DNA from 2 places in the Lysinibacillus phoenicis genome. Region 2 is predicted to be linked to the other one. Evidence: a T-box and tRNA genes for the amino acid it is inferred to sense, from the RefSeq annotation. Region 2 holds a T-box; the other holds one or more tRNA genes.

Region 1 (8,772 bases), 1.4 Mb from region 2:
GTTAAGGAACTCGGCAAAATGACCCCGTAACTTCGGGAGAAGGGGTGCTCTTGAGCGTGCAAGCGCATGAGAGCCGCAGTGAATAGGCCCAGGCGACTGTTTAGCAAAAACACAGGTCTCTGCAAAACCGTAAGGTGACGTATAGGGGCTGACGCCTGCCCGGTGCTGGAAGGTTAAGAGGAGTGGTTAGCGCAAGCGAAGCTGCGAATTGAAGCCCCAGTAAACGGCGGCCGTAACTATAACGGTCCTAAGGTAGCGAAATTCCTTGTCGGGTAAGTTCCGACCCGCACGAAAGGCGTAACGATCTGGGCACTGTCTCAACGAGAGACTCGGTGAAATTATAGTACCTGTGAAGATGCAGGTTACCCGCGACAGGACGGAAAGACCCCGTGGAGCTTTACTGTAGCCTGATATTGAATTTTGGTACAACTTGTACAGGATAGGTAGGAGCCAGAGATCTCGGAGCGCCAGCTTCGAAGGAGGCGTCGGTGGGATACTACCCTGGTTGTATTGAAATTCTAACCCATGCCCCTTAGCGGGGCAGGAGACAGTGTCAGGCGGACAGTTTGACTGGGGCGGTCGCCTCCTAAAAGGTAACGGAGGCGCCCAAAGGTTCCCTCAGAATGGTTGGAAATCATTCGTAGAGTGTAAAGGCACAAGGGAGCTTGACTGCGAGACCTACAAGTCGAGCAGGGTCGAAAGACGGGCTTAGTGATCCGGTGGTTCCGCATGGAAGGGCCATCGCTCAACGGATAAAAGCTACCCCGGGGATAACAGGCTTATCTCCCCCAAGAGTCCACATCGACGGGGAGGTTTGGCACCTCGATGTCGGCTCATCGCATCCTGGGGCTGTAGTCGGTCCCAAGGGTTGGGCTGTTCGCCCATTAAAGCGGTACGCGAGCTGGGTTCAGAACGTCGTGAGACAGTTCGGTCCCTATCCGTCGTGGGCGTAGGAAATTTGAGAGGAGCTGTCCTTAGTACGAGAGGACCGGGATGGACACACCGCTGGTGTACCAGTTGTCTTGCCAAAGGCATCGCTGGGTAGCTATGTGTGGACGGGATAAGTGCTGAAAGCATCTAAGCATGAAGCCCCCCTCAAGATGAGATTTCCCATTACGCAAGTAAGTAAGATCCCTCAAAGACGATGAGGTAGATAGGTTCGAGGTGGAAGTGTGGTGACACATGGAGCTGACGAATACTAATCGATCGAGGACTTAACCAAATTGTTTGAAGCAGTCAATGTACGTTTATCCAGTTTTGAAAGAATAAAATATTATAATATACTTGTAATTTTGATAAAATATGTTATAATAGGTATTGTCTTTCAAATAGTCTAGTGATGATGGCAAAGAGGTCACACCCGTTCCCATACCGAACACGGAAGTTAAGCTCTTTAGCGCCGATGGTAGTTGGGGGCTTCCCCCTGTGAGAGTAGGACGTCGCTAGGCTATATACTAAAATTATTCCGAAGTAGCTCAGTTGGTAGTAGCACCTGACTGTTAATCAGGTTGTCGCAGGTTCGAGTCCTGCCTTCGGAGCCATTCTTGGAGAGTTGTCCGAGTGGCCGAAGGAGCACGATTGGAAATCGTGTAGGCGGTTAACACTGTCTCAAGGGTTCAAATCCCTTACTCTCCGCCAGCACTTTGATTTATTCCAAACGAAGGCCCCTTGGTCAAGTGGTTAAGACACCGCCCTTTCACGGCGGTAACACGGGTTCGAATCCCGTAGGGGTCACCATTTAAATACCCAGATGGAGGATTAGCTCAGCTGGGAGAGCATCTGCCTTACAAGCAGAGGGTCGGCGGTTCGAGCCCGTCATCCTCCACCATATTTTTCATAACAACATAGTATTATCGCGGGGTGGAGCAGTGGTAGCTCGTCGGGCTCATAACCCGAAGGTCGTTGGTTCAAATCCGGCCCCCGCAACCAAATGGTCCCGTGGTGTAGCGGTTAACATGCCTGCCTGTCACGCAGGAGATCGCCGGTTCGATCCCGGTCGGGACCGCCATTTATTTTTTAAATATGGGTCAGTAGCTCAGTTGGTAGAGCATTAGATTGAAGCTCTAAGTGTCGGCGGTTCGATTCCGTCCTGACCCACCATATTTTTTTGCCGGTTTAGCTCAGCAGGTAGAGCAACTGACTTGTAATCAGTAGGTCGTGGGTTCGATTCCTATAGCCGGCACCATTTTCCCGGAGGGGTAGCGAAGTGGCTAAACGCGGCGGACTGTAAATCCGCTCCTTAGGGTTCGGCGGTTCGAATCCGTCCCCCTCCACCAGTTTTTTTTACTATAGGGGCATAGTTCAACGGTAGAATAGAGGTCTCCAAAACCTTTGGTGTGGGTTCGATTCCTACTGCCCCTGCCAATTAATTTTATGGCGATTGTGGCGAAGTGGTTAACGCACCGGATTGTGGTTCCGGCATTCGTGGGTTCGATTCCCATCAGTCGCCCCATCAAATATAAAATTAATAAACATCATAATACAATGGCGATTGTGGCGAAGTGGTTAACGCACCGGATTGTGGTTCCGGCATTCGTGGGTTCGATTCCCATCAGTCGCCCCATTGTTGGGGTATAGCCAAGCGGTAAGGCAACGGATTTTGATTCCGTCATGCCTAGGTTCGAATCCTAGTACCCCAGCCATTTTTGCGGAAGTAGTTCAGTGGTAGAACACCACCTTGCCAAGGTGGGGGTCGCGAGTTCGAACCTCGTCTTCCGCTCCAATATGATGGCGGCATAGCCAAGTGGTAAGGCACGGGTCTGCAACACCCTTATCACCGGTTCAAATCCGGTTGCCGCCTCCATATTTTATCTGATAATCGGTTTATCCGATTTTTTTTATCTCCATTATGCCGGTGTGGCGGAATTGGCAGACGCGCACGACTCAAAATCGTGTTCCTTTGGAGTGTCGGTTCGACCCCGACCACCGGTATCATTACGTATATATACGTTACATTTAGTAAGTTTAGAAAGCTCACAAACCTTGTACTATCAAGGTTTGTGAGCTTTTTGTATTTCCTAAGAGATTACAAGTTTTCAACTAATAGATAGATAAACGAAAAATCGATCTCAGCTTCGATTTCTCGAATATGTAAGAGCCTATTGGTGTTGACATTTATACTGTACGCGGATTGTTAGTTATCAATCTACGTACAGTTTTATTTATGTATAGGTTGATGGAATTGATGCGGATAAAATCAATATGCACAAGAGTTATTATTTTACTTCATTACGTTTATATCATCATAAACGTAATGAAGTAAGTAGGGAAAAAACGGTTATGTGGAAGAAAGAAGATGTTAAGAGTAAAGAAACTGCTAGGGCTTATTACTGTGTATAGTAGTAATCAAGAACAGTATTAGAGATTGTTCACACAGTAAAAGAGTAGGAAGTGGTAAAGAGATGCGTGTAAAAAAATCAAAGTTTCTTCTTTCCTATAAAGAAGAGGATGAATATCTGATTATTAATATTTATACGAATCAAATTTACGCACTAGATAAATTTAGTTCGTTTATTTGGGAAGAGTTAGATAGAACACCGATAATCTCTGATATTTCCAGATTAATAGCTAAAAAAACAAATGAAGATATTTTGATTATTCAAAAGGATTTAGATGGATTTTTAAATTCGTTGTCAAAAGGAGGGTTAATTAAATTTGTATAATTTTTTATATTTATACAAAGAATTAATATCTTTAGATTTCCAAATTCGAAGAAAAGGTTTTGATAAAGTCTTTAGAAGCTATATAAATAAATATTCTATAAATGGTTCTAATGAGGCTTTGACTGAGGAGAACTCTGAAGAGATTTTGGAATGGTTTATTCTTTTAGACCATGTTTGCTGTTGGTATCCTAGGAAAGCGGATTGTATACACAAAACTTTAATTGGTTATAAGATACTTCAATCTAAGTATGGTATACCAGTAAACATGGTAATAGGGATAAAAAAATTTCCGTTAGAGGCACATGCATGGATTCGGTATCAGGGACACAATTTGTTTGAAGAAATGGAAAATATTGATTCATTGAAAGTAATTATAGATTCTAACTCGTATATGAAGGAAGTTGAACCTAGTTGAATTGGTACTTATTTGAATTTATTAATAATTCGGAATGTGAAATAAATGATAATGGACATCTTAAGATCAACAGTAAATCAAAAGTAAATTATTTCAACACATCTTCACAGAACTTTGTTTTGAAAGCAGCATATGCTCAAAATACGACCCCATATGTGTTTTTTGAAAATAATGATGTGTTAATAGTGGGAGACATTGTGATATACAATATTTTGAATCATGGTGTATATGAAAATGTTGATTGGACAGAACAAGAATTACTCACTAATTTAATTTCCCTTTATAACACTTTTGGTTTGGATTTTGTGAAGCGTTTAGATGGCGAATTTTCATTTGTTCTATTTGATAAAAAGAATTTTACATTAATGGCTTGTAGAGATACCTTGGGGGTAAAAAGGCTCTTTTATTTAAAAACCGATACAAAATTAGTAGTTGCGAGCGATATCTTTCTATTGAAAAGTTATCTAAATACACCTGAGTTGAACGGTGTTTACTTTCAAGAATATCTAAATGCAAATGGAATTGTTGATTCCTATTTAACGCCATATAAAGACATCTTGCGTTTACCGAGTGGGAATATGTTTGTTTATGAAAATAAGGAAATTAACCTAATAAAGTATGTGAATTATGATGAATTATTTTCTGATAAATGGATGGTGAAGGAGACAACTATTAATCGGGAAGCGTTAATTGAAGAATTCGAAAGTATTTTGAACAAAGCAGTTTTGAGGAGAGTACACAAAAGCAAGCGAAATACGGTGTTATTAAGCGGTGGCTTAGATTCAACTACTATTTTTAATGTGTCAAAACGATTGGGGCAAAGATACGGAGAAATTAATTCGGTAAGCGTTGTTTTTGATGAATTAAAGGAATGCGATGAAAGTGCATATATAACGGAATTATTAGAACAATATAATTCTAAAGGTACTTTTCTAAATTATGATTCAGTATTGATGTATGAAGATCTTCGGAATAATATATTACGTTTTGACGAACCGTATGCTACTGCTCCTACATGTGAATTTATTTCTCCCTTAATAGAGTCAAGTGTAAACAATAATACATATAGTATCCTAACAGGTTATGGTGGTGACCAACTTTTAACGAATCCGCCGTATTTATTAAGAGATTACGTTAGAGAAGGAAAAATAAAGGATATGTTCGGCGATTTAACTAAATATTGTATGTATACAAATATGTCTGCTTTTAAAGGATTACGTGAGTACATCATTCAACCACATCCTTTTAGTAGAGCCACTAAAAATAAACGGAATCATGCTAGAAATTTATTTTATCAAATGTTAAATGCAAAAGCCAATCATTATATGGATAGGGCGATAGGTGGCTTTTATGGTGCGGATATAAAACATCCTTTTTTAGATAGGGAATTAATTTCTTTTATGATTAAAATCCCTAGTCATATTCTCTTTGATCCTTTCTACACGAAAAAAATTTTAAGAGACTCTCAGAAAAATAAGTTACCTGACAGTATTCGACTGCGTATAAATAAAACATCACACATTGCTCATACATTAAAGAGTATAAGGAAAAATTGGAATTCAATTTATTCTAATGTAAAGTCCCCTTTAGTTGTCTCAAAGTTAGGTCTTTGTTCAGAAGAGTTTTGGGAAGAAAATTTATATAAGTGGAGAAATGGTTTGTTGATAGATGAAGCTTTTTTATTACTGTTCTCCATTGAAGTATGGATTATGCAAGAAGTGAAATGAATCAATATTAATAAGGAGGTTGTTAGTGTAGGTATATTGTGCTATTTCTAAGGGTTACAGGAGGAAATAATTATGTTAATGACATATAGCAAACCAATGCTTTTAGATAGTGGAAATAGTTCGGAAATCATTAAAGGTCAATGTGGCTGGGGTAAAGAATTGCCATTTTTTGATGAAACAGGTGCTGTAAAAGGTAGTTATAGAAGACGTAAATATAGAACCGAACCATGTTATGGTTCTGGAGTTGTAAATATATGTTATGTTTGTAAGACTGAAACGGTTAGTTGTTCTGCAGAAAAAGATGACTGCTAACCTATAAATAGGTTAATACCAAAACTAGTTTATTTTATTTCGATGTTAACTGTAATTAATGTTCTACTTTTTTATTACATAAAAGTTGTAACAGGAATGTATAGTCAAGAACAGGTTTTGGTGAAGAGTCAGGTATGATGAATCATTATGGTTCTTTAGCAGAAAATAAATACAAAAACTAAATTTGCCCTATAGTAATAGCACAATACTCCTACAAAATGTGAAATGAACGTTTTCATATTTTTCTAACTGATAAATAAGGTATGATACTAATTTTCGTGATTGTATTTTTGATTTTCTTTTTTTATAATTTGACAAAATTAAGAAACTGCATTGATTTTCAGCGGAGATTTATACAGATTGAGCAAATAGATGTACTGGATAAGGAAAGAACATATTTGATTTCGGATGAAAATAACATTTTTGATAATTTATATGTTTTGAATGCTATTTATCGTAGAATTTCAAAAAAGAATGAAGTTATTTTGATAAAAGTGGTATTTGAAAACGATGACGAGATAAAAGTCGAACATTTGATGAAATTAAATCAATTGCAAATTGAAGAAATTCCAGTATTACTATATATGGGTGAAAAACATTATTGGGAAGATATAATGAATTTTTCCTCATAAGGTAAATCTCTTTGAAATGATATAAAATTTTGTGTGTATTTTACTATTAAAATCCTTGTATATTAAAGGATTTTAAAAGTGATTTGAAAGAAAATGAGGTGACTGAATATCATTATTGTTTATCTGGTTGTAGCAATGATTTTTCTAAAAAACGGATTCAATAAAGTTTTTAAAATTTATCATTATTATGTGGCGATAAATGAAAAAATAAAAATATCTCCGATATTCGTAAGCATTTTAGTGAGTTTAGATGTGCTTGTAGGTATCTCCTTATTAATTCAATTTGTGAATGTATACATATGTATGACCGCTGTAATGTTGCAATTATTCAATCTATTTTTACTGTTTAAACCTTCTAAAGGAGGAAAGACACGTAACTGCGGTTGTTTTGAAAACATACCTATCAATATAAATATAAAAAATTTAGGATTCAATTATGTGAAATTCACATTAATTTTCTTAATTTTTTTAGGAGAGATACTATGATTTATATTTTTTGTTATGGTTCTGCTTTAGTATTGATACTTTCTGGGGTTTCTAAATTAATCTCACATTCAAATACAAAGCAGTTTTTTTTAAAGTATATTCCTATCAATGATATTTTAATAACATTAGTGGCATTGTTATTCCCATTATTTGAAATTGTAATAGGTGTCAGTTTGTTTATTTATGCTCACCCTATACTTTATATTAGTGCCTTATCTTTAATCTTACTCTTTATCATTATTAATTCGTATGCACTTATTAATAAGATAGAAGAGGACTGTAAATGTTTCGGCAATTTAATTCCAACTAAGACAGGACTGGGTGGCTTAATACAAAGTGTATGCATGTTTTTCAGTATAGTGCCACTACTGTATTTTGATAAAGGTAATATGAATATACTTGACTTTGGCAATATATTTTATCTTGTACCTGTTCTTTTATGGTTCATCACTTTAATAATTATTAGAAGAAACGTAGAGGTGGTGTAACGATGGACACGGAATTCTATTATGCTTTCGTCATCATTTCTTGTGTATTAATCCTTAGTATTTTGATTTCATTAAGAACTAGACGAGTGTTAGATGTAGAAAAATGGGGACCGATGGAAAAATCTGTTTTTCCGTTGATTTCATTAAAGACCAAACAATTTGAATCTGTTAAAGTTCAAGATATTATGAATGAGGTTAATGTGCAGACTTTAGTATTTATTGATAGTCAGTGTTCTGCTTGTAAAGCAACATTAGCAAAACTCAATTTTTTAGTTCCTGTTAAAAAAGAAAAGTATATTTTTATAGCAACGGATACGATAGAAAATCGGGATAACCTGAGCTATTTAGAGGATGAATATATTTATTTTATTGAAGAAGAAATTCTATCTAATCAGTTAAAAATAGATGTTTTTCCATTGTATCTTGTTTTGAATACTAATAATTTTATAGTAGAGAAGAAAGGAATCGCAAGTTTAGAAAATCTTTTGGATGTGAATGACTATGAAGTTGAATGAATTAAAATTCCATGAGAAAGATCGACCTGTTAGAGACTTTTTCTATTCACAGTATTTTTATTTGAAAAATATTTGGAGAGAACAAAAGGGCATATTTCTTTTTTTAACTCTTTTAAGCATAATAACTTCTATTATGTTACCTTTAGAAATTTTGCTACAGAAAAGGTTGATAGATCAATTAACGGTGGTGCAGAAAATCCCTAATGAATTGGGATTTGTGTTAGTTCTCCTTGTAGCAATAACGTTTCTTAGTCTATTTGGACAACTATCTGGAAAAATTCAAGATTATCTATTTCGAAAAATTTCTTTAAGAGTGAATTATTTATTTAAAGCGATGTTAAACAAAAAAGTAACTAGCGTTTCTTTAGAAAACTTTGAGTCTAGCTTTTTTTACAATCAAGTGAATTTGGCAGCCAAAGCGTTGGAAGGAAATGGGATAGGTACAACATATTCATTTTTGCAGATCATTACAAGTGTATTTTCGTTATTTTCAGTTTTTGCGATTTTAACGGCTATTCATTGGACATTACCTTTA
Region 2 (8,772 bases):
TCAAACAAAGGGGTGTATGTTTGTTTTGTGATTTATTTCACAAGAATTACTCTATCATGGAATAATATATTTAGCAATGAAACTAATAGTAGATTCACAAATTTGTCAAATAGAAAGCGATTACAAACAGTATTTATCCAACATGCACAATTTTAAACTGTTTATAAATCAAAAAAAATCATTATTCTTTTATTTCAAATTACAATGACAATAACTAAAAAAGGACTATAGGAATATTCCTACAGTCCTTTTAATTAATTATTTAACAATAATTTTTCCAATTCAGTTAAACGCTCTTCAAAAACCTTACATGCATCGTCAATTGGCTTAGCAACGTTCATATCTACACCTGCAGCCTTTAGTACTTCAATTGGGAAATCAGAGCATCCTGCTTTTAAGAAGTTATTAATATAACGTTCTACAGCTGGTTGACCCTCCTCTAAAATTTGTTTACTTAACGCTGTAGCGGCTGATTTACCCGTCGCATATTGATATACATAGTAATTATAGTAGAAGTGTGGAATACGTGCCCACTCTAAACCAATTTCCTCATCCACAACAATATCATCACCAAAGTACTTTTTGTTTAATTCATAATAAACTTCAGTTAAACGATCTGCCGTTAATGACTCACCATTTTTATCCATTTGGTGAATAAGATGTTCGAACTCCGCAAACATTGTTTGTCTGAATACCGTACTTCTAAAACCATCTAACCAATGATTTAGTAAGTATATCTTTTGTTGAGGATCATCAATTGTTTTCAGTAAATAGTCATTCAATAGCTCCTCATTACATGTAGAAGCAACCTCTGCCACAAAGATTGAATAGTCTCCATATACAAATGGCTGATTGTTTCGTGAATAATAACTATGAACACTATGGCCAAATTCATGTGCTAATGTAAATAGATTATTTACATTGTCTTGCCAATTCATTAAAATATACGGATTCGTACCATATGCACCTGATGAATAGGCTCCACTTCGTTTACCTTTATTCTCTAAAACATCTACCCAACGATTATCCAAGCCGTTTTGGACGATGCTTTGATATTCCTCACCTAATGGTGCTAATGCTTTCACTAAAATATCTTTCGCCTCATCATAAGTAACCTTCATTTCCACTTCTTTAACAAGAGGAGCAAATAAATCCCACATATGCAATTCATCCACACCTAATAACTTCTTACGCAATGAAATATAACGTTGCATTGCTGGTAAATGCTTATGAATCGTTTCAATTAACTGATCATAAACATTTTGTGGAATGAAATTATTAGACATCGCTGCATGGCGAGCAGAATCATAATGACGAATACGAGCGTTTACATTATGCTTCTTTACATTACCAGTTAATGTGGCTGAAAACGTATTTTTAAATTTACCATAAGTTTCGTACATGGCTTTAAACGCACCCTCACGTACAGAGCGATCCTTGCTCTCCAAAAACTTGATATAGTTACCATGTGTAAGCTGTACCTCTTCGCCCTCTTCATTTTTCACATGAGGGAAAACCATATCGGCATTATTTAACATGCCGAATGCATTGGAAGCTGTACCAGTAACCTCAGACATTTGAGCTAGCAATGCCTCTTGTTCAGCTGGTAGTACATGTGGACGTGCCATGGTAATTTCTTTTAAAGATTGCTTATATAATTGTAAATCTTGATTTTCTGCTAGGTAGCTTTCAATTGTTTCTTCACTTAAAGACAGAATCTCTGGTGTTAAAAACGCTAGGCCAGCTGAGATACTAGTTGCCAATGTTTGAATACGGCTATTCATATCTTGATAAAAGCCATTTGCCGTATCCTGATCGTAACGCATGTGAGCATATGTGTAGAGCTTCATGGCACGTCCATAAAGATGATCGTGATACTGTAAAGCCGCTAATAATGCCTCTGCTCCATTGTTTAAAGTACCTGCATAGCTAGATGCTTGTTTAGCAAGCTCTGCAACCTCCTTAAACTCCTCTTCCCAAGCTGCATCAGTTGCAAAGATGTCCTCTAAACGCCAAGTTAATTCTTCTGGTACTTCATTTCTTACCAAAACTTTATTACTATTACTAGCCAAGTATGCCAGCCCCCTTAATATGTGCTTTTTTCCTTTTACTCTCATATTTTCTCAATATATTGCGACAATTGCAAATAAATGTGCATACACTTGCTTATAAATATCTTGCGAATGATTTCCTTGCTTTATGTTTTTTAGGAAGTGGCCGTAATGCTGAACAGCGTTAATTGCCTGTTCCGTCCTTTCTATTTGGTGCTCCCTTAAAAATTGCTGAATAAGGTCCCTATCTAATTCATATGACTGCATGCCTAGTCGTTTACTAAAGTGCAACAGCATCGTCTGCCATTCACTTGTAAACAAAGAGATTGCTGCTCCTTCTTTTACTGGTATTCCAATGTAAGAAGGCATAGCAGTTAAAGAAAGCTTTAACTCATAGCAGGTCCGTAAAAACGAATCTTGCGTACCCTTTTTGCTATGTAAAAGGCGTCCGTATGCAAACTGTCTACAAGCATGTTTATACAACTGCCAATATTGTTGAAATTCTGCTTGGGTAATACGCTTGGGTAGATAAAAAGGGAAGAGCTGTTGATCGATTGGAATTACTTGTACTTTGCCTATGAAAGTATGCCCATGAATAGGAAGAAGATTCGTCCAATAAATAAAATGTGCTGTCTTAGCGTTATAGGTTATTAAATAAGGTAATTCTTCTGCGTCCAAGATAAACGCTTTTTGCAGCAAAGGAGGAATTTTAATTTTGCATATACCACTTAAAGTATCTTTGCTTTGAGGAGTTTGAAAAAGCCAAATTGCTTGTATGCCATTTTTTTCATAACCCTCTGTTCGTCGGTCCCATATTTCGTGGGGGATTGTACTACATTGATATTCAAAAGCAAAATGCTTGTCATCCATTGTAACAAGTATATCTGGACGCTGAGAAAGCTTATTTAAAAATGGCTCCAGTTTCACTTTATATTTAAGCTTTTTTAACCATTCATATATTTGAATTTTACCTTGTAGATGTAACTTAGATTCCCCTTCTGAAAATAATTGTGAACATTTATTATTTGAGAGGTGGGCAAAATGTGGAATTTTAGAGTGACCTATTTTCAATTGAACAGGTTCAAGACACTGTGGACAAAAAAATTTCATCTGTCGCCTATATCGCTGTAAAGCTTTCCTCGTATATTGATATGGGAGAAATAGCTGCTGTTGATTGTTATAAGCAATAAGCATCAAATCAGCTCCTTTTTAGCCAACTATAGTAGAGAGGAATGGCTATCACAAAGAAATAAGCTGTTTTTCTTGAAATTAAAGAAATGCGGTCTAAAAATTTATAAGGATAAAAAAAGGACTGCAGTGAAACTCGATCATGAACGAGTTTCACTGCAGTCTAACAAATCAGGTAATCCAATGCTTAAACAAAATATTTTCGGATTGTTTCAAAGCAATTAAATTCCATTATCTTTTCACCGTACTCCTCTAGACGATGAATTGTGAAATTGGATGGTGTTAAAAATTCTTTGATGACCGCATTTCTATCATGACGATTTAACTCCTCATCTGCGTTACCAAAATCAACAACTAAATAGAACCAATCTTCATATTTGAATAATGAGGAATCCACTAATTCGTCTGTCATTCGTTTTGCGACAGGGATTAACTCATCAATATCTTTAAATTTATAAACATAAATGTCTGTATCCATAAATAATTCTGACTCATCCATGTCACCAAATTGAGTTAGCTGGCTAAGAAGATCTTCCCCAACTTCATCGAATGGTGCAAACATATCTTTGTGTTCATCAAAATTCGAATGACCATCTAATGTTTCACCGTCTTTTAAAATATGTGCACGTGTGACAATGATTTCTAAGCCAACTTCAGATGCATTGATATGAATCCAAATCGGACCCTCTACATCAAAATAATCCTCCGTGTTTACTTCATCAATCATATCCCAAAAAAGTTGTTCACCCTTTGCTCGATTGTACCAAATCTCTTCACGACTATAGCCGCGATCCTCTATATCATTGTACGTAATAAAGAGCTTGAGTGTATTTTCATTTACACGTTCGATGTCCACTAGACCTCATCTCCCTTCACTGTCATATGTCGAAAAACAGTTTTGTTTCATTAGTATGCTTTTATTCTTTGTTTTTAACCTTCATACCGCATTTGTTTTTCAACCTTTGACCACACTACAGTTAAACCATCGAGTACACCGTAAACATCGATTATTTTGTTCACAGTTGTCTCTAACTCTATTGTATGCTGTTCTGTCATAAAATGAAAAGGATATACACCGTTTCACAGAAGATATTTGAATTATTGAAATTGTAGTAAACTATTTAACTTAAATCAAGTTTAACATACTTTAACGGAAATATATGACTTTTCCTATTAATTATTATACTTCATATAGAAGGTTTTACATAAGTAAAACATAAAAAAATAGATGTCACAACATGCATTCCACATTTGTAACATCTACTACATATATTATTCAAAATGGGTAATTTTAATTCACCATTCGCTGCGCTTCTTGAAGCTGATATGCTCGAACTTTACGAGGTAGGAAGCGACGAATTTCATCTTCATTATAGCCAACTTGGAGACGTTTTTCATCCAAAATGATTGGTCGGCGTAATAAACCAGGATACTCCTGAATTAATTCATATAAACGTTGTAGTGGTAAACTTTCAACATCTACATTTAATTTTTGGAATATTTTTGAACGAGTAGAAATAATTTCATCTGTCCCGTCTTCAGTCATACGTAAAATTTTTTTAATTTCACTAATACTTAGTGGCTCAGAAAATATATTACGTTCTGTATATGGAATTTCGTGCTCCTCTAACCAAGCTTTCGCTTTACGACAAGAGGTACAACTTGGTGATGTAAATAGGGTTACGATCATTCTGACACATCCTTTCATTTCGAAATTATTATCTAAAACCAGAACCAGAGTGTTAAATTAGAATTAATGTAAAGTAAAATACACAGTACCATTATACAGTACTCCGCTGTATTTGAATATAGTTCCAATAAAAAAAGACTGAACCCACAACTAAATATTCTTTCTTTTTATACATCTTTTAATGTAGCGTATTTTCTACTATCTTATGTGCTACTATTAACATTCCCACTTTCAATGCATTTTAAACATCTAGGCTTGGATCTTAGTTGTTCTCATTTATAAAAATTAAACGAGAAAATTGTCAATTTGGTGTGTACAGCGAAACATATTTTTAATAAAAAAGTATAAATTTATAACATTATTACACAACAGAAAAAGCATATAATTTTTTTATGAAAAAAAACACAGTCAAAAGTCTGACTTTACACAATGGAATCTTTATAATATAATTCATTGCAATAAAATCAATTTAAACAATTTGAATTGAGAAAAACGCTGACGAAGAGTAGTACATATGCATATTTCACGTTTAGAGAGTCTGTGGTCGCTGCAAACAGATCGTGGAGGCATGTGGAATGGACTTCCGAGTTAGCTTTGTGAACGCTACTTGAGCAACTAGCAAAGCTCGTCACTTCACGTTACGAAGCAGAGTGGCCTTTTTAGGCAAGCTGGGTGGTACCGCGGATTCAAACATCATTCGTCCCTTCTTTAGAAAAAATCTAATGAGGACGCATGATGTTTTTTTATTTTCATCAATCGGTTTAATGATGAAAGTTACGCCGCTGGCTAAAAGCCGCGGAACTTGAATTCGAGGAGGAAATTTTCATGACAACTATTTTTTCTGGCGTACAGCCTACAGGAATCGTAACATTAGGGAACTATTTAGGGGCATTTAAGCAATTCCCTGCATTACAAGATGAAGGAAACGCTATTTATTGCATCGTTGACCAGCATGCAATTACTGTGGCACAAGATCCAAAGGAATTACGCGAAAGCATTCGCAAGCTAGCAGCTACCTATATCGCTACTGGCATTGATCCTAAAAAATCTACATTATTCATTCAATCAGAGGTACCTGCACACGCTCAGGCAGGATGGATGTTACAATGTGTGGCTTCAATTGGGGAGCTTGAACGTATGACACAATTTAAAGATAAGTCACACGGTAAGGAAAGCGTCTCTGCCGCTCTTTTAACATACCCACCGTTAATGGCTGCAGACATTCTACTTTATAATACAAACATTGTTCCTGTCGGCGATGACCAGAAACAACATATTGAATTAACACGTGACCTAGCAGAACGCTTTAACAAACGTTACGGGGATGTCCTAACGATTCCAGAAATTCAATTACCAAAAGCAGGTGCTCGTATTAAATCACTACAAGAGCCAACAAAAAAGATGAGTAAATCGGATCCAAATACAAAGGCAACAATCCGCTTACTTGATACAGCGAAAGAAATTGAGAAAAAAATCAAATCAGCTGTTACGGATTCAGACGGTGTTGTAGCATTTGATGTGGAAAATAAACCAGGTGTTTCAAATTTATTGACAATCGAATCAGCTATTTCAGGTGTATCTATTGATGACTTAGTGAAAAAATATGAAGGCATTGGTTATGGTGGATTCAAGCAAGGTGTTGCAACAGCGGTTATTGAACACCTAACTCCTATTCAAGAAAAGTTCTATCATTTAGTAGAGTCATCTGAATTAGATGCCATTCTAGATGAAGGTGCAGCAAAAGCAAATGCCATTGCAAGTGCCACTTTAAAACGTATGGAAGAAGCAATGGGCTTAGGCCGTGCGCGTCGCTAACAATTTAAAGCTTATCAGTGGAACGATCAAAGCCTAAATCAAGAACGACAGCGCATATGATGATGCAGGCCCCTATCGCCATATAAAATTCCGTTGTTTGAAAAATAAATTTAAAAACAACCTTCCAGGAATAACCTAGCGTACGGTAATTTAAATACAATATGAGATTCCCTACAGAGAGGATCATTAAGCCATAGCTTACTAAAAATAAAAAGAGACGAAACATAAGTAGAGGCATCCTTTCTATTTCTTCTTACTTATCATGTATTCACAAAACTATAAAAAAAGACGTCAGCCGTTTAAATTTGGCTGACGTTTTTTCTAGTTTAGATATTATGCTTCATATTTTTTGAATAGAAGACTTGCATTGTGACCACCAAAACCAAGAGAATTACTCATTGCATATTGAATCGTTGCTTCTCTCGCTTCATTTGGAACATAATCTAAATCACATTCAGGATCTGGATCCGTTAAATTGATTGTTGGCGGTAAGATACCTTCTTTAAGGGCTAATGCTGTGAAAATAGCTTCCACACCACCAGCTGCACCTAATAAGTGACCTGTCATAGATTTTGTTGAGCTCATCGCTAGCTTATAAGCATGCTCACCAAAAGCAGTTTTAACGGCTTGCGTTTCAAATAAGTCATTGTATGGCGTACTTGTGCCATGCGCATTAATATAATCAACTTGTGATGGCTCTACTCCACCATCTTCCAATGCTTGCATCATCGCACGTGCTGCGCCCTCGCCCTCTGGAGCAGGAGCTGTAATATGGTGAGCATCTCCTGTTGCACCATAACCTAAAACTTCAGCATAGATTTTAGCACCACGAGCTTTTGCATGTTCATATTCTTCTAAAATGACAATACCGGCACCTTCTCCAATAATAAAACCATCACGGTTTTTATCAAATGGACGGCATGCAGCCTGTGGATCTTGATTTAATGATAAAGCAGTATTGGCACAGAAGCCTGCTACTGCCATTGTTACGATTGGTGATTCAGCACCACCTGAAATCATAACATCTGCATCTCCACGTTCGATTACTTTGAAAGCATCACCAATTGAGTTTGTTCCTGAAGCACATGCCGTTACAGAACAAGAGTTAATACCTTTCGCACCAAAGTGGATGGATACTTGACCTGAAGCCATATCAGGAATCATCATTGGAATGAAGAATGGACTAACACGTCTAGCGCCACGCTCTTGGAACGTTAAAAACTGCTGTTCATAAGTTTCCATACCACCGATTCCAGAGCCAATCCATACACCTGCACGAGGAGCTAGCTCTTCATCAATTGTTAGCTGTGCATCTTCCATTGCCATAATTGAAGCCGCTAACGCGTAGTGCGTAAAACGATCCATTTTACGAGCTTCTTTACGATCAATATATTTTTCAATATCAAAATCTTTCACTTCTGCTGCAATTTTTGCTGCAAAAAGATCTTTATTTAAACGTGTTAGCTCACCAATACCAGATTTACCAGCTTTAATGTTTGCCCATGTTTCTTCAATGCTATTTCCTAATGGTGTAACTGCGCCAATTCCTGTAATTACTACTCGTCGTTTACTCATTGTCTTACTCCCCTCAAGCATTTTTCCTTCTTATTTTCCCCATCTCATGGCTACGGCACCCCAAGTTAAGCCGCCACCAAAACCAACAAGGACTAATAAATCATCCTCTTTTATCTTACCTGCTTCGAGCTCATCTACCAAGGAAATACCAATAGAAGCTGCGGAAGTATTTCCGTATTTATGAATCGTTTTTGACATTTTTTCTGGTGGTAGCTCTAATCGCTCACGAGCAGATTCCATAATACGTATATTTGCCTGATGCGGCACTAAAAAATCAACGTCTTCTTTTGTTAATCCTGCTTTATCTAACACATTAACCGCTGATTCACCCATTTGACGAACAGCAAATTTAAACACTTCACGACCGTTCATCGCAATCGTGTCTTGCTTTGTTAAATAAAGATTCTTGCCGCCTGTACCATCAGCACCAAGTTCAAATGATAAAATACCTCT

Evidence for each region. A T-box is a leader RNA that pairs with one kind of tRNA and senses whether it is charged. The one in region 2 lies ahead of trpS (tryptophan--tRNA ligase), so its partner is inferred to be a tRNA-Trp.
Region 1: it encodes a tRNA-Trp, which carries the amino acid that the T-box ahead of trpS (tryptophan--tRNA ligase) is inferred to sense. The anticodon was not compared.

Annotation. Positions count from the first base shown of each region.
Region 1 is NZ_JBDFMP010000002.1:3,513,131-3,521,902, forward strand. Features, by position in the region: rRNA gene ABC382_RS18950 (23S ribosomal RNA) at 1-1,222, shown strand, start outside; rRNA gene rrf (5S ribosomal RNA) at 1,333-1,448, shown strand; tRNA gene ABC382_RS18960 (tRNA-Asn) at 1,465-1,541, shown strand; tRNA gene ABC382_RS18965 (tRNA-Ser) at 1,547-1,638, shown strand; tRNA gene ABC382_RS18970 (tRNA-Glu) at 1,663-1,737, shown strand; tRNA gene ABC382_RS18975 (tRNA-Val) at 1,753-1,828, shown strand; tRNA gene ABC382_RS18980 (tRNA-Met) at 1,855-1,929, shown strand; tRNA gene ABC382_RS18985 (tRNA-Asp) at 1,933-2,008, shown strand; tRNA gene ABC382_RS18990 (tRNA-Phe) at 2,025-2,100, shown strand; tRNA gene ABC382_RS18995 (tRNA-Thr) at 2,110-2,185, shown strand; tRNA gene ABC382_RS19000 (tRNA-Tyr) at 2,193-2,276, shown strand; tRNA gene ABC382_RS19005 (tRNA-Trp) at 2,291-2,364, shown strand; tRNA gene ABC382_RS19010 (tRNA-His) at 2,377-2,452, shown strand; tRNA gene ABC382_RS19015 (tRNA-His) at 2,488-2,563, shown strand; tRNA gene ABC382_RS19020 (tRNA-Gln) at 2,568-2,642, shown strand; tRNA gene ABC382_RS19025 (tRNA-Gly) at 2,648-2,722, shown strand; tRNA gene ABC382_RS19030 (tRNA-Cys) at 2,730-2,803, shown strand; tRNA gene ABC382_RS19035 (tRNA-Leu) at 2,851-2,931, shown strand; gene ABC382_RS19040 (PqqD family protein) at 3,402-3,662, shown strand; gene ABC382_RS19045 (lasso peptide biosynthesis B2 protein) at 3,655-4,077, shown strand; gene ABC382_RS19050 (asparagine synthase-related protein) at 4,074-5,804, shown strand; gene ABC382_RS19055 (hypothetical protein) at 5,877-6,116, shown strand; gene ABC382_RS19060 (hypothetical protein) at 6,515-6,748, shown strand; gene ABC382_RS19065 (hypothetical protein) at 6,872-7,234, shown strand; gene ABC382_RS19070 (MauE/DoxX family redox-associated membrane protein) at 7,231-7,722, shown strand; gene ABC382_RS19075 (hypothetical protein) at 7,725-8,237, shown strand; gene ABC382_RS19080 (ABC transporter ATP-binding protein) at 8,224-8,772, shown strand, end outside.
Region 2 is NZ_JBDFMP010000002.1:2,088,732-2,097,503, forward strand. Features, by position in the region: gene pepF (oligoendopeptidase F) at 255-2,072, opposite strand; gene ABC382_RS12045 (competence protein CoiA) at 2,124-3,245, opposite strand; gene mecA (adaptor protein MecA) at 3,427-4,095, opposite strand; gene spxA (transcriptional regulator SpxA) at 4,531-4,926, opposite strand; T-box leader at 5,416-5,637, shown strand; gene trpS (tryptophan--tRNA ligase) at 5,755-6,744, shown strand; gene ABC382_RS12065 (YuzI family membrane protein) at 6,749-6,970, opposite strand; gene fabF (beta-ketoacyl-ACP synthase II) at 7,078-8,319, opposite strand; gene ABC382_RS12075 (beta-ketoacyl-ACP synthase III) at 8,350-8,772, opposite strand, start outside.